Regions from separate parts of the Rahnella sp. Larv3_ips genome, predicted to be linked through region 2. Evidence: predicted binding sites of a transcription regulator. Region 2 holds the regulator's gene; each other region holds the start of a gene.
The links. The regulator CRP, encoded in region 2, controls carbon source genes, mostly activating them, when cyclic AMP is high. The targets are predictions, from matches to a motif close to ATGTGANNNNNNTCACAT.

Region 1 (5,046 bases), on a different contig from region 2:
TCGTAGGCGCTGCGCCCGATAACATCCTCTTCACGCAGGCCGGTGTACTCTTCGCTCAGCCGGTTAAAACGGTGGATTTTGCCTTCCTGATCGATAATGACGATCACGGAATTGGCTTCGGAAACGACCTGCTCTGCAAAGGTCAGTCCGACCTCTAAATCGTGCGCGACGGACTCGGTGTCCTGATAGGCCGACGCAGTGCCCGCCCAGACCTGACCATCAATTTTTCGGCCCACCAGAAACAGGCGCACCTGTGATCCGAACAGCGTGATGTCCAGCGTAAAACTTGAGGTAATCCCGGTCAGTTGCCTGATCTTTCCTGCCTGCCATTGGGTCAGGGAGATCGCCACGTTGACGATGCCTTTCTCAGCAGATAACTCCAGCGCGTTGCTGTCTGAACCCAGTCGCCAGTATGGGCGGGGCGTACCAAAATGCAGGTACAGGATGGAGGCATCTTGTGAGTCGACCATGGAATGTTTCTCCGCAAAGAACGCAAAACGCCGTCAGCGCAGTGACCTGGCGACAGTCAGCACAGACGGAGCTTACTCTGTTGAGCCCACTCGCAACGCTCCGCATCCGGCGGATAAAGGCAAAAGGGCATAACACATTGAAATTAAGGTTAGCAACTGTCCGTTATATATCCAGTTTACGGGCAGAAATTGCCGCCCAGTGCTGACGACACGCGTTGCCGGATGCCGTCAGCACTGAGGGGCTTTTGACCGATCTCCGGGCGAGCATGCCGCCCGGAGATCGCTTTCGAGATTACTTCAGCAGGAAGCTGGTTTGTTTGACGTTTTCTGAATCCAGCCCAACGAAGACGTTGAACTTGCCAGGCTCGGAAGCCCATTTCAGCTGATCATTGTAGAAACGCAGATCCTGTTCGTTCACTGTAAAGGTGACGACTTTTTGCTCACCCGGCTGCAACTCGATTTTCTCGAAGTTTTTCAGCTGCTTGACCGGACGGCTGATGGACGCGGTGACGTCCTGCAAATACAGCTGCACGATGGTCGCGCCGCTGCGTTTACCGGTATTTTTCACCGTCACGCTGGCGGTCAGCGGGTGTTTGGCATCCATGGTGGTGGAAGACAGGCTGACGTCAGAGACGCTGAAGTCGGTATAGCTCAGACCATAACCGAACGGGAACAGCGGGCCGTTAGTGATATCAAAATAGCGGGTGGTGTATTTATCCGGATGCTGCGGATTAAACGGACGTCCGGTATTAAGGAAGCTGTAATACAGCGGGATCTGACCCACTGCGCGCGGGAAGGTCATCGGCAATTTTCCTGACGGGTTGTAATCGCCAAACAGCACGTCAGCAATCGCATGACCGCCTTCGGTGCCGCTGAACCAGGTTTCCAGCATCGCGTCGGAGATTTCATTTTCCCATGACAGCGTCAGCGGACGGCCATTCATCAGAACAATGACCAGCGGTTTGCCGGTCGCTTTCAGGGCTTTCAGTAAGTCGCGCTGGCTTTGCGGAATGTTCAGTTCAGAACGGCTGGACGCCTCGTGCGCCATACCTTGCGCTTCACCAACGACCGCGACCACAACGTCAGATTTTTCAGCGGTTTTCACGGCTTCATCAATCATTTCCTGCGGTTTACGTGTGTCGTTGATCACCTGCTTGTCGTAAGAGTTGAGGAAATCCACCATGGCCTGATCGTCAGTGACGTTAGCGCCGCGTGCATACAGAACGTTGCCTTTATCGCCGAGCACATCTTTCATGCCCTGCAGGACGGTTACCGCCTGAGCCGCTTTACCGGCGGCAGACCAGCTGCCCATGACGTCACGTTTGCTGTCAGCCAGCGGTCCGATCACGGCGATGGTGCCCGCTTTCTGCAACGGTAATGTCTGATTGTTGTTTTTGAGCAGCACCAGCGAGGTTCGCGCCACTTCGCGCGCTTCGTTGCGGTGCAGGCGGCTTTCGGCGTTGGTATCTGCCGGGTCGCTCGACTGCGGGCCTAAATGACGGTACTCATCCACAAACAGGCCCATGTCCCATTTTGCGGCCAGTACGTCACGCACCGCGCGGTCGATATCATTCTGGCTGACCATGCCGTCGGCGAGCAGGCCTTTCAGATACTTGCCGTACATGTTATCCGCCATGTCCATATCGACACCGGCTTTCAATGCCATGGCCGCCGCCTGACGATCGTCTTCGGCTACGCCGTGTTTGACCAGGCCGCCGATAGCGCCGTGGTCGCTGACGGTCAGGCCTTTGAATTGCCAGTCGTCACGCAGAATGTCTTTTAAAAGCCAGGTGTTGGAGGTGGCAGGCGTGCCGTTGATACTGTTCAGCGCCACCATCACACCGCCCGCACCCGCATCGACAGCGGCTTTGTACGGTGGCATGTAGTCGTTGAACATGCGCGTCAGACTCATATCCACGGTGTTATATTCCCGGCCGCCTTCAACAGCGCCGTACAACGCGTAGTGTTTGACGTTTGCCATCACAGCGTCAGGGGCAGACGGGTCTTTGCCCTGGTAACCGGTAACCATTTCATGCGCGAGGCGTGAAGTGAGATAGGTGTCTTCACCGAAACCTTCGGAAACACGGCCCCAGCGTGGATCGCGGGTCACGTCTACCATCGGCGAGAACGTCATGTTCAGGCCATCGGCTGCGGTTTCTTTTGCAGAAATGCGTGCGCTGGTGGCCACGGCCTGCATGTCCCAGCTGGCTGCCAGACCGAGGCTGATCGGGAAAATAGTGCGCTGGCCGTGTACCACGTCATACGCATAGAAAGGAGGAATTTTCAGGCGGCTGTTTTTCACCTCATCCTGAAGGCGGCGAATATCGGGTTTGGTCACGGTATTAAATACGCCACCGACTTTGCCGTCGCGAATATCGGCCATGATCGCTTCTTTCGGATAATCAGTCCCGACGGTCACCAGATTCAACTGACCAATTTTTTCATCAAGAGTCATTTTTTTCATCAGATCAGCAATGAACGCGTTGCGCTCTTTTACCTGATTCTGAGGTATACCCGCCGTTTCTACTGCCAGAGCAGAAGCAGAACTTACCAGTAGCACAAACGCGCCGAGCATGTGATGCGTATTCATCGGAATTCCTTCAGCCATAAGCAGGGATGCCAAAACAGAGAAAATTCAGCAGCCTGAAGCAAACAAATCAATGATCATTCTAAGAAAAGTATAGTGTGAGAATCTAATACGACCCTTCAACTATTAGCAATCAATAGTTTTATCGTGCGGCACATTATCTTTTACCTGTGGAGACAGATCGCAATTTACAGGTAATCGGGCAGATGGCTACTAAAAGACGCTCGATATACCCCGCAATTTCAGACAATTAGGATTAGATGACAAATCGGTTCAGTAATGAGCGATGAAATAGCGCGGGAAGGGAGATTTTTGCACAACGCGCCGGGCAGAGCGTGAAGCTCAGCCCGGAAAAAGCCGATCAATCTGTCAGGCAGGAATCAATAATAAAACGGCATTAATAATAGAAGGGCATATCGGTGGGGGTTTTACTCATCACATCGAAGAAAACGTCTTTGGTCATTGACCAGAATTGCGTAATGGCAGCGGCGTTGTAAGTCATGCCCATCAGGCTCATGACAAAGAAACAGGTCACCGTCAGGCCAAGACCGCTACAGACGAAAGCCATGGTGTTGCGGCTCGACTGGCGGCACAGAATATTGAGCTGGCTGGTGCAGAACATCAAAAAAGCGCTCAGCAATTCCCAGCGCATCATGACTATTCCGGCAGTTAACGTTCCCATTGATAAAATCCTTACTCACTACAGCCGGTTGCACGATGCCAAAATCAGCCGCAAAGGCTGTTTAAACAGGGTGAGCAATGGGCTTACTGAAGAAATGAAGAAACACAATAATGTGATGCATGTCACATTATATCATCAGATTTTCGTCATGAGCAGGGGCGATGAGCAAAAATTGCTCGCTAATGCATTTTATGTATAACGCACAGCTGATTCATGGCCGTGCGTTATTAAAGGCGGGAATGAAGTAAAGGAATTACGCGCCGTAGCCCATCACCTGCAAGAGATGCTGAGCCTGCTGCACAGCTTCCTGGCGGTGTGCGACGCCGAGTTTTTGATACAGGTTACGGATATGCGTTTTGATGGTGGTGGACGCCACATCCAGCTCACCGGCGATCTGATCATTGCTGTAACCGGAGTAGATCAGCCCCAGTACCTGCCACTCGCGCTGGGTCAGCGGGCTGGTGCGAATGAGTTCCGGCACCTGCGGGTGGGTCAGCAGCTTATTAACGAAGCCTTCGTCGAAATGCGCAAACTTGTGGCGGTGATGCTGGTTAATCTCGCGCAGGATTTGCTGGGCGCGGCGCTGTTCCAGCTCGGGCAGCAAATTAAGCTGAATCAGCTGACGAAGTTGCTGCGCCATCATTTCGCCTTCGATGACGAAGTGGCTGACAAAGCCGGTGCGGTTCGCCAGCCCGAGCGCTTCGATCAGGACTTTCTGCGCGTCGCTTTTGCGCCCGGTATGCCAGTACAGCAGATTACTCAGCAGCAGATTGCGGTTCAGATCGCTGGTCAGACGCAGCTGGCGGGCGTTCTGATTCAGTTCATCCAAAACCACTTCGGCTTCATCAAACTTCTCCAGCAAAATCTGCACGCGGGCAATATTGCGCCACTGCCCCTGCTGGAAATGGTTGTCCGCCATGTCCGGTTTTCTGGCCTGTTGCAGCCATTGTCGCGCGGCGGCTTTATCGCCGATCATCTGCCAGTAAATCACCCGTGGCTTGTCGGTGTTGGTCAGCCAGTCAATATGGTACTGACCGGTTTTAAGCAGGGCTTCGCAGCGCTGTAAATGGTGGTGCGCGTTGTCGAGCTGGCCGCGCGCCAGCGAGCATTTCGCCAGCATCGCCAGACATTGCAACTGCTGCTGCGGCTGGAAATTGGTCAGCACGTTGAGCCCTTCACGGGCGGCCTCTTCGGCATCGTCAAGCCGCGACCACGACCACAATAACTGTGACCGCAGACGCAGCAGGAATTCATGCATCGGTAACTGTTCGAGATGTTGCTCGCGCACCAGTTCAAACGCGCGATCC
Region 2 (5,046 bases):
CTACATGCATTACGGTGTGACGCCGGACATTCTGACCACCGCCAAAGCGCTGGGCGGCGGCTTCCCGGTTTCAGCGATGCTGGCAACCGAAGACGTGGCCTCCGTGATGGAGCCGGGCAAACACGGCACCACTTACGGCGGTAACCCGCTGGCCTGTGCCGTGGCTGAAGCGGCACTCGATATCATCAACACCCCGGAAGTGCTGGCGGGTATCGACGAGCGTCGCGAGAAATTCATCAGCGCGCTGGAGGCAATCAACCAGAAATACCACATCTTCAAAGAATTCCGTGGTCAGGGATTACTGATTGGAGCGGAGCTGTCGGATGCCTTCAAAAACCGCGCGGGCGAGTTCCACGCCGCCGCCGCCGAATTCGGCCTCATGATGCTGGTCGCCGGACCGAATGTAATGCGGTTTGCGCCATCGCTGGTTATCGACTTCGCGGATATTGAAGAAGGGATGCAGCGGTTTGAGAAAGCGGTGGGGAAAGTTTGCGGTGGGTGAGCCCTGCTACATCGCTGGTTAACACCGAAATGTACTCAGTCGGTTTTAACCAGCGGCGAGTGGGCGCCTTCGCACCCGAGAAACCGAAATAGCGCCGGTCAGTTTTAAAAGACAGGCTGGCTGCAAGCCAGTAAAAACGGGAGTTTGAAAGGGCATTCCCCTTCACGCCTTGCGCGTCAGCCAGATCCCATGATGCGGCCTCTGCTTCCACGCCAGTGACGAAATCGTATGCATCACGCTGAGATGGGAAATTACGCGTCGCAGGTGGCGTTCCATCTCGGTCAGCGGCATATCCGGGTGCAGTTCAGGCGCATTGAACAGATTGTTCTCGCTGCCCGGCCCGTCGTAGAGCAAGCGTTGCTGACAGCTTTGCAGCGCGATTTCGCAGGTCTGTAAATACTCCGTCGCCAGTTTTTCCGGCAGCATGTAATGCTCGCGGGCGAGAATGGTCATCGCGTTAATATGCTCGACCACAAACTGGCTGTGCGTTACCCACAAACGCATATCCGTCAAATAATGCGAGTTAAACCCCGGTTCCTGCATCGCCTGATTCAGCGAGGTAAACAGCTTGTTGTGGGCCTGATTGACCTGCATTCGGGCGTACGCCAGTTTGGCGGTATCCGGATTATCCTGCAGTAACAACCGGATCGCTTCCTGATCGGCTTCCAGCGCCTGATGGGCATTTTGTCGCAGCAATCCGCTCTGCCATTGAGGCCACAGCCAGATCGTACCGCCGAAGGCGAGGGCGCAGCCGATCAGGGTATCGATAAGCCGGGGCACCAGAAAATGCACGCCATTCATCGCCAGAAGCTGGAGCGTATACACCGCCGTCACCGTCATACCGACCATCGCCAGCCCGTAGTTTTTCCGCAACACCGTGTACGATATCAGCGTAATCACCAGCATACACAGCAGCGTGACGCCCTCAGGCAGCTCCAGTTTCAGCAGGGCAGCGGCGATCAGCAATCCCGCCAGCGTGCCGAGCGCACGGTGCTGAATGCGCACGCGGGTGGCGTTATAACCGTTCTGACTGACCAGCATGATGGTCAGCAAAATCCAGTAAGGTTTCGGCAGATTGAAGAACAACCCGAGGCTGCTGCCTAACGCCAGAATAATGCCGAGACGTGCGGCATTGCGCAGGGCAATGGATTTAAAGGACAAATAGCTTTTCAGTGCCGGCCAGAAAGGCAGGCGCGGCTGAGTATTCATCAGATCGCGCCGGTACAGTGGCCTCTGGGTACGCAGCAGACGTGCGATGCGGCTGAAATGGTAATAACAGAACTGGCCGACCGGATTATCCGGATTGCGTGCGGCAATTTTCTCCAGCGCCGCCAGTTCGTTCGCCATGGTAAAACGCCCGGAAAGACGGTGGTAAAGAATATCGTCAGCAATCACCCGCAGACGGGCTGAAATCACCTGAGCATTACGGCGGATCACCGCTTCCGCATGGCTCTCTTCCACCAGCTTTTGCACTTCTTCCGGCTGATGCAGGCTGACGGTAATGTGCTCCTGCAAATCCAGCGCCACCTGAAAACGCTGAAACAGCCGCTTGTAGTGATGATGATGTCCGTGCTGCGGCAGCATGTGCAGCTGCTGATAAAGCAGGGCGATAAGATCGATGACCTGTTGCTGGCGCTTGAGCAGCGGCGGCAACGCGGTTTCAGGGTCGGTATGCTGCGTCAGCAGGCTGTATTTGGCTTCGAAATAATCCGCCAGTTGCAAATACAGCTGACTGAGGGTTTCGCGCATCGGTTGTTCTTTTGATATGCGAAACCACGCCCAGTTAAACAGGCCGTACCAGGCGGTGCCTGCGGCAAACAGCGCGGGTGCCTGCCACATCGGCCTGACGCCCACCATGCTGAGGGTAAAGATGGTCGCTACCAATGCACCGGGCAACAGACGCGCATGGAGCGGGCTGATTTCGCCGGTGACGCCAAGTAATAATGCCAGCGACAGCATGATCAGCGGCAGCGGGAGGTGCCACCCGGTCAGCATCACTTGCAGCAGAATGCTGCCCAGCGCAAACAGAGCACCACCAATAATGAGACGTTTAAAAAAGCGTTTGTGGGGAGTATCAAGACCGGCGACGTTACAGCAGGCAGGGCAGAGGGAAAACAACAGGCCCATTTGCAGATTCCCAAACAGCCAGCAGATGCCGACCGGCAGACATAACACCAGCGTCTGACGCAGTGCATAGTTCACTTCGGGATGATAAAACAGCCTTCGCCATAGCGTCATGGATGAAGCTTAGCCCATAAAAAAGGCGCGACAGTAAGCTGTCGCGCCTTTTTTTGAGGGATTAACGTGTGCCGTAAACGACAATCGTTTTACCGTGTGCGGAGATCAGGCTCTGATCTTCCAGCATCTTGAGAATGCGGCCGACGGTTTCACGGGAGCAACCGACGATCTGACCGATTTCCTGGCGGGTAATTTTAATCTGCATCCCGTCCGGGTGGGTCATGGCATCTGGCTGTTTGGCCAGATTCAATAAGGTCTGAGCGATACGGCCCGTTACGTCGAGGAAAGCAAGGTTACCGACTTTCTCTGACGTCATTTGCAGACGGTTTGCCATCTGCGCGGAGAGGCGCATCAAAATGTCCGGGTTAACCTGAATCAGCTGGCGGAATTTTTTATAAGAAATTTCAGCCACTTCGCAGGCAGTTTTAGCACGTACCCAGGCACTGCGTTCCTGACCTTCTTCGAAGAGTCCCAGCTCGCCGATGAAGTCACCTTGGTTAAGGTAGGAAAGTATCATCTCTTTGCCTTCTTCATCTTTAATCAGGACGGCAACCGACCCTTTCACGATGTAGTACAGCGTTTCGGCTTTTTCACCCTGGTGAATCAGCGTACTTTTAGAAGGATACTTATGTATATGACAGTGAGACAGGAACCATTCAAGTGTCGGGTCTGTTTGTGGCTTGCCGAGAACCATTTGCTATTATCCTCTGTTATTATCGCTGCCCAAAATCACAGGGCTCAGAGTTCCCTGTACGGCGTCTGAATATTAATGCGCCCTATCAGCATGTAACTCACCAGAAATGCTGCAAGCGGATGTCGGAGTGAAACAGCCTGTTAATTGCTGTTATCACCTTGGGTTCTGTTCTTAAACCGCGAAAACCGTCACCGCAATTTACTGGAAAGTATGTTTCGGCTTTGTTTGTAACACAGGTTTGCAATGCTGTCTTGTGTTGTCTCGCTTCAGCATGATGGCGATCGGGTTACGTTGCCAGTTTTTAGGTGAAAGGGTACTCTGGGGTGAAAATTTGATGAATAAGAACGCCAGGAGATAAGCAAATGCACGCACGCGTAAAATGGGTGGAAGGTCTGACGTTTTTAGGTGAATCCGCGTCGGGTCATCAGGTTTTAATGGACGGGAATGCCGGTGATAAAGCACCGAGCCCGATGGAAATGTTGCTGATGTCCGCGGGTGGCTGTAGCGCGATCGACGTGGTGTCGATTTTGCAAAAAGGCCGCAGCGATGTCCGTGACTGTGAAGTGAAACTGACGTCAGAACGTCGCGAAGAAGCACCGCGTTTGTTCACACACATCAATCTGCACTTCATCGTCACCGGTAAAGACCTGACCGACAAGGTTGTGGAGCGCGCCGTCAGCCTGTCAGCTGAGAAATATTGTTCCGTTTCTCTGATGCTGGGCAAAGCCGCCTCGATCACCCACAGTTTTGAAGTGGTTAACGTCGAATAAGTCACGACCAGTCATACGTCTGGCACTGATGACGCAGTAAATCCAAAAATCGCCGCGCGGCAAAAATCCAGCCTGCCTTCGCGCTGTAGCGCGGCGAAATCCTCTGGACTGGCCAGAATTGATGGTAACGCCATTAAAACCCCGCCAATGATAAAAGACTTAAAAACCCTCGATCGGCGTTATCTGGTGGCGAAAGCCACGTTAACAAGTAGGTGTATTGTGCGAGCTGGAGACACGCAAAAACGGCTAAGGGGATCCAGAGACTAAGGAGAATTAACACGGGAAATCAATGGGGGGTAGAACGTGAGGAAAGCCCGTTCAGCCGACCGGGCTTTGTATTTCAGGGAGTAACATTACTTAACCTTGCGGGCGTTATCTGCTTTCCATTCTTCGTATGTCGCTTCAAGGATCCACAGACAGGTTGCTCCTTTGTCTGTTTCCAGCAGGGCCAGCCTGGTTCGCTGATAAAAGGTCTCTATCTCAGCCGATTGTTTGTTAATAGGTCCCATGCAAACAAGGTCTGTCCCAACGAGATGAGGCCAATCCTGAGAATCCAGCACGACCAGAGCCTTCAGCGCGCCTTCAGTGTTACTCGATAGTGCAGACGATAACGCGTCTTCGAGCGCTTGCGACTGCTGCACGTTCGCAACTTTGGCGAGTTCGGGGGCTTTATCGAGCCAGGGTTGTTCTCCGGCAGCAATTCCCGCCACAGCGTCGGGCCAGTTGATGGTGGCAGCCATTGGGCTAGCCGCCATAACTGACAGCAAAATCAGCAGGATTAACCGCCTCATCTGACGACCTCCAGCGTCCCGCCTACGCTAATTATCCGCCAGCGTGTCGCA
Region 3 (5,046 bases), on a different contig from region 2:
TATGACCCTTCTGATTTATGTGATCCGTTAACAGTAAGTAACGATTTTATCCTCACATCCTGGTAAGAAACTCACCGAAACTGATAAGACGAGGTATGCTCAGAAATGAAGCCTGCCCGTAAAGGCTAATTGTGTGAGGATAATGCGTTGGGATACAGAATACCTGTCACGCTGGGGAATATAGAACCGCTGGCATATAAACCCTACCGGCCGGGCAAGATAGCCCTGGTGTGCGAGGGGGGAGGGCAGAGAGGCATTTTTACCGCCGGTGTGCTGGATGAATTTCAGCGGGCGAATTTCAATCCCTTCGATTTGTACCTCGGAACCTCTGCCGGCGCGCAAAACCTTTCCGCCTTCGTGTGCGGACAACCGGGTTACGCCAGAAGAGTCATTACCCGCTACACCACCAGCCCTGACTTCTTCAATCCGCTGCGCTTTGTGCGCGGCGGGCATCTTATCGATCTCGACTGGCTGGTCGATGAAACCGCAAAAAACATGCCGCTGGCGATGGAAAGTGCGGAAAAGCTGCTGATCGATGGCCGCGAATTTCTGATGTGCGCCTGCCGCAGCGACGATTACACGGCCAGTTATTTTTCACCGACGCGTGAGAACTGGTTACCGGTGATCAAAGCCTCCAGCGCCATACCCGGTTTTTATCGTATGGGCGTGGATCTGGACGGCATCAGCTATCAGGACGGCGGCATCAGCGACGCTATTCCGGTGGAAGAAGCTTACCGTCGTGGGGCAGATACCATCGTGGTGATCCGCACGGTGCCTTCGGCGATGTTCTACACGCCGCAATGGATGAAGCGTATGGAGCAATGGCTGAGCGAAAGCAGCCTGCAACAACTGGTGCGCATGATGCAGCATCACGAAAACAGCTATCACCGTATTCAGCAGTTCATTGAAAACCCACCGGGCGACGTGCGGATTTTCGAAATCTTCCCGCCGAAACCGCTGGCCAGCCACGCGCTCGGCAGCCGTTTACCTGCTCTCAATCAGGATTATCATCTCGGGCGTCGCTGTGGCCGGTATTTCCTGTCGGCAGCCGCACACTGGCTGTTGCCGCGTGAAAATGAGCGGCCTTATCCGCAGATTATTCCGCGGGCGACACGGCCTCAGCGCGTGGTGGTGCCGGAGAATGAGCCAGAAAACGTGACGCCGCTGGCGGCGGCCGTCAGCACGGTCGAACAAATCGTGCTTGATCCCGCTGTGCTCACCGATATGGTGGCCGATGGTGGCGTCGTGCGTCCGGCGGCTTTTCAGGACAGTACGCCGGCAGAAATCCGCCCGCAAAGCGTCCCGTCTGAGATGCGGTCAGCGGACATTTATCCTGCCAGTGAAGGCGACAAGCTGTGAGTGTTCACTTCGTTGATACGCACTGCCATTTCGATTTCCCGCCGTTCAGCGGTGCTGAGGCTGAAAGCCTGCATCTGGCACAACAGAGTGGCGTGCGGGACATCATCGTGCCCGCCGTTACCGCCGATCGTTTCCACGGTATTCTCTCGCTGGCAAAAAAATTCCCTCAGCTTTATGCCGCGCTCGGTCTGCATCCTCTGTATATCGCGCAGCATACAGACGACGATCTGGCGTTGCTGGATACCCTGCTCAGCCAGCGCGATCCGCGCGTGGTGGCCGTCGGGGAAATCGGGCTGGATCTGTTTATGGAAACGCCGATGTTTGAGCAACAACAGCGTTTGCTGAAGGCGCAGTTCGCCCTGGCAAAGCGTGAGTCGCTGCCGGTGATCCTGCATTCACGGCGCAGTCACGATCAGCTGGCGGCCATGTTGCGGCAGGCAAAACTTCCGGCGACCGGTGTGGTACATGGTTTTGCAGGCAGCCTTTCTCAGGCGCAGGCGTTTATCAGACTGGGTTTCGCCATTGGCGTTGGCGGTACCATCAGCTATGCGCGTGCGCAGAAAACCCGTCAGGTGATGGCGCAGTTACCACTTTCCTCATTGTTGCTGGAAACGGATGCGCCGGATATGCCGTTGCAGGGTTTTCAGGGCCAGCCAAATCGCCCGGAACGCGCCGCCGCAGTGTTTGATGTGCTGTGTGAGTTACGCCCGGAACGCCCCGAAGATATCGCCGCCGCGCTGCTTGCGAATACCCGCCGGGTGTTTAATCTTCCTTCTGACTGATGTTCACGTTCATCGTTTTGTGATTTAAATAACATTAATTTCTCGTCAAATTCCCTATTAACATGCCGATCGTGATGTTTTGTAAGTTTTGTTTCCTCTTTAAATGTTATTATTATAACATCACCGGCAAGATTACCGGTCGGTGATCCCCGCGTGTCTGCCCGAACTCCGTTTGTCATGAATCGGGTATACACTCTTATATGGGCCGAATACTGAGCATAACGCCGGGTAAATGTGATTCAGATCTCATTTCACCAAGCAACGTTGCAAACGGTTTTCATTTTGTGTGAAATACTGCACACAGGAACCTGATGTGACGTGTTCAAATAGTCACAACGAATTGGCGTCTGCCAATCCAAGCGCGGTGAGAAGGATCTCAGTTGCCACGTAAGCCAGATACAGCGCTTACGCACGCTATCTTCAAGGAACCAAGTCCGCTCGCCAACCGTGCAGAATTCTTCTGCGGCGTTACCCGCCGAAAGGAATTCATGACTGTATGCTCAGTTCTGGCTGGTCGCTGGAATTGAAAATTGTTGGAGAGTTATATGACCGATTTAACCGCCGCAGCACAACGTGCGCTGAACCTGATGGATTTAACCACCCTGAACGAAGACGACACCGATGCAAAAGTGATCGCGCTTTGTCATCAGGCAAAAAGCCCGGCAGGTAACACCGCTGCTGTGTGCATTTACCCTCGTTTTATCCCGATTGCCCGTAAAACCCTGCGCGAGCAAGGTACGCCGGACATCCGTATCGCAACCGTGACCAACTTCCCGCACGGAAACGACGATCTTGAGATTGCGCTGGCCGAAACCCGTGCCGCTATCGCTTACGGCGCAGATGAAGTTGACGTGGTCTTCCCGTACCGCGCGCTGATGGCTGGTAATGAGCAGGTTGGTTTTGAAATGGTGAAACAGTGCAAAGAAGCCTGTGCCGCTGCCAATGTCCTGCTGAAAGTGATCATCGAAACCGGTGAACTGAAACAAGACGCGCTGATCCGTAAAGCGTCTGAAATCGCTATCAAAGCGGGTGCTGATTTCATCAAAACCTCTACCGGTAAAGTGCCGGAAAACGCCACGCTGCACAGCGCAGAGCTGATGATGACTGTGATCGCTGAAATGGGCGTCGGCAAAGACGTCGGTTTCAAACCTGCCGGTGGCGTTAAAACCGCTGAAGATGCCGCGCAGTATCTGGCGCTGGTCGATCGCCTGCTGGGCCGCGAATGGGCTGACTCACGTCATTTCCGTTTCGGTGCATCCAGCCTGCTGGCAAGCCTGCTGACCACTCTGGGTCACGCCGGTCAGAAAGCCACCAGCAGCTATTGATCACCGGGGCACCGCCCAGGCGGTGCGCATCTGTCGGGGCGTTGCCATGCAGCGCCCGCACAATCAGCGTCCAGATTCTGGCGTTCAGCTCAGGCAGGGGGATACCTTGTTTCTCGCACAAGAAATTATTCGTAAAAAACGTGATGGCCATCCTTTAAGTGACGAAGAAATTCGTTTCTTTGTGAACGGTATTCGCGACAGTCAGGTTTCAGAAGGTCAGATCGCCGCACTGGCAATGACTATTTATTTCAACGACATGACCATGAATGAGCGCGTGTCGCTGACCATGGCGATGCGTGATTCCGGTACCGTACTTAACTGGAAAAGCCTGAACCTGAACGGCCCGATCGTGGATAAACATTCCACCGGTGGCGTGGGTGACGTGACTTCCCTGATGCTCGGCCCGATGGTGGCGGCGTGCGGAGGTTATGTTCCGATGATTTCAGGCCGTGGCCTCGGTCATACCGGCGGCACGCTCGATAAACTCGAAGCCATTCCGGGTTTTGATATTTTCCCGGACGACAGCCGTTTTCGCAGCATTATTCAGGACGTTGGCGTAGCGATCATCGGCCAGACCAGCTCGCTGGCACCGGCGGATAAACGCTTCTATGCCACCCGTGATATCACCGCGACCGTTGATTCCATACCGCTTATCACCGCGTCAATCCTCGCCAAAAAACTGGCTGAAGGTCTGGACGCGCTGGTCATGGATGTCAAAGTGGGTTCCGGCGCATTTATGCCGACCTATCAGCTGTCCGAAGACTTGGCTCAGTCGATTGCCGATGTGGCGAACGGCGCAGGCTGCAAAACCACCGCGTTGCTGACGGACATGAACCAGGTGCTGGCCTCCAGCGCCGGTAACGCCGTTGAAGTGCGCGAAGCCGTGCGCTTCCTGACCGGTGAATACCGCAATCCGCGTCTGCTTGAAGTGACTATGGCGCTGTGCGTGGAAATGTTGCTGTCCGGCGGTCTGGCAAAAGATGACGCCGATGCCCGCAGCAAACTGCAGGCCGTGCTGGATAACGGCAAAGCGGCAGAGATTTTTGGTCGCATGATTGCGGCGCAAAAAGGACCGGCTGACTTTATTGAAAATTACGATCGCTATCTGCCGCAGGCAACGCTGAGCAAACCGGTTTACGCCGAGGGCAACGGGATTGTCAGCGCGATGGATACCCGTGCGCTGGGCATGGCCGTGGTGTCACTGGGTGGCGGTCGTCGCCGTGCCAGCGACCCTATCGATTACAGCGTAGGCCTGACGAATATGGCGCAGCTCGGCCAGCAGGTGGATACCCGCCAGCCACTGGCGATGATCCACGCCAACAGCGAAGCTGCCTGGCAGCAGGCTGCCGCAGAAGTGCGTGCCGCCATTGTTCTGAGCGACAGCGCGCCGGAAATTACGCCGGTGGTGTATCGCCGGATCGGCGGCAACGCTTGATTTCAGGCCACATCGCCCCCATTTAAGACTGATCAGGTACGCGGCAGTTCCGCGTGACCCAATGCGTAACCATTCGCAGGAGAGCAAAATGAAACGTACATTTATCATGGTGTTAGACTCATTCGGTATCGGTGCCAGTGAAGAT

Region 1: a site for CRP is predicted at 3,850-3,867, ahead of ED901_RS13785 (YjcB family protein). Genes of this name have one in related genera too.
Region 3: a site for CRP is predicted at 2,426-2,443, ahead of deoC (deoxyribose-phosphate aldolase). Genes of this name have one in related genera too.

The regions. Positions count from the first base shown of each region.
Region 1 is NZ_MJIB01000008.1:112,012-117,057, reverse strand. It holds gene pdeR (cyclic di-GMP phosphodiesterase) at 1-470, opposite strand, end outside; gene bglX (beta-glucosidase BglX) at 763-3,060, opposite strand; gene ED901_RS13785 (YjcB family protein) at 3,455-3,739, opposite strand; gene malT (HTH-type transcriptional regulator MalT) at 3,993-5,046, opposite strand, start outside.
Region 2 is NZ_MJIB01000021.1:665,952-670,997, forward strand. It holds gene ED901_RS22540 (aspartate aminotransferase family protein) at 1-502, shown strand, start outside; gene ED901_RS22545 (YccS/YhfK family putative transporter) at 665-2,740, opposite strand; gene crp (cAMP-activated global transcriptional regulator CRP) at 2,802-3,434, opposite strand; gene ED901_RS22555 (OsmC family protein) at 3,797-4,204, shown strand; gene ED901_RS22560 (hypothetical protein) at 4,558-4,944, opposite strand; gene ED901_RS22565 (tlde1 domain-containing protein) at 4,992-5,046, opposite strand, start outside.
Region 3 is NZ_MJIB01000003.1:199,360-204,405, reverse strand. It holds gene ED901_RS00910 (patatin family protein) at 148-1,359, shown strand; gene ED901_RS00905 (TatD family hydrolase) at 1,356-2,141, shown strand; gene deoC (deoxyribose-phosphate aldolase) at 2,687-3,466, shown strand; gene deoA (thymidine phosphorylase) at 3,513-4,901, shown strand; gene deoB (phosphopentomutase) at 4,990-5,046, shown strand, end outside.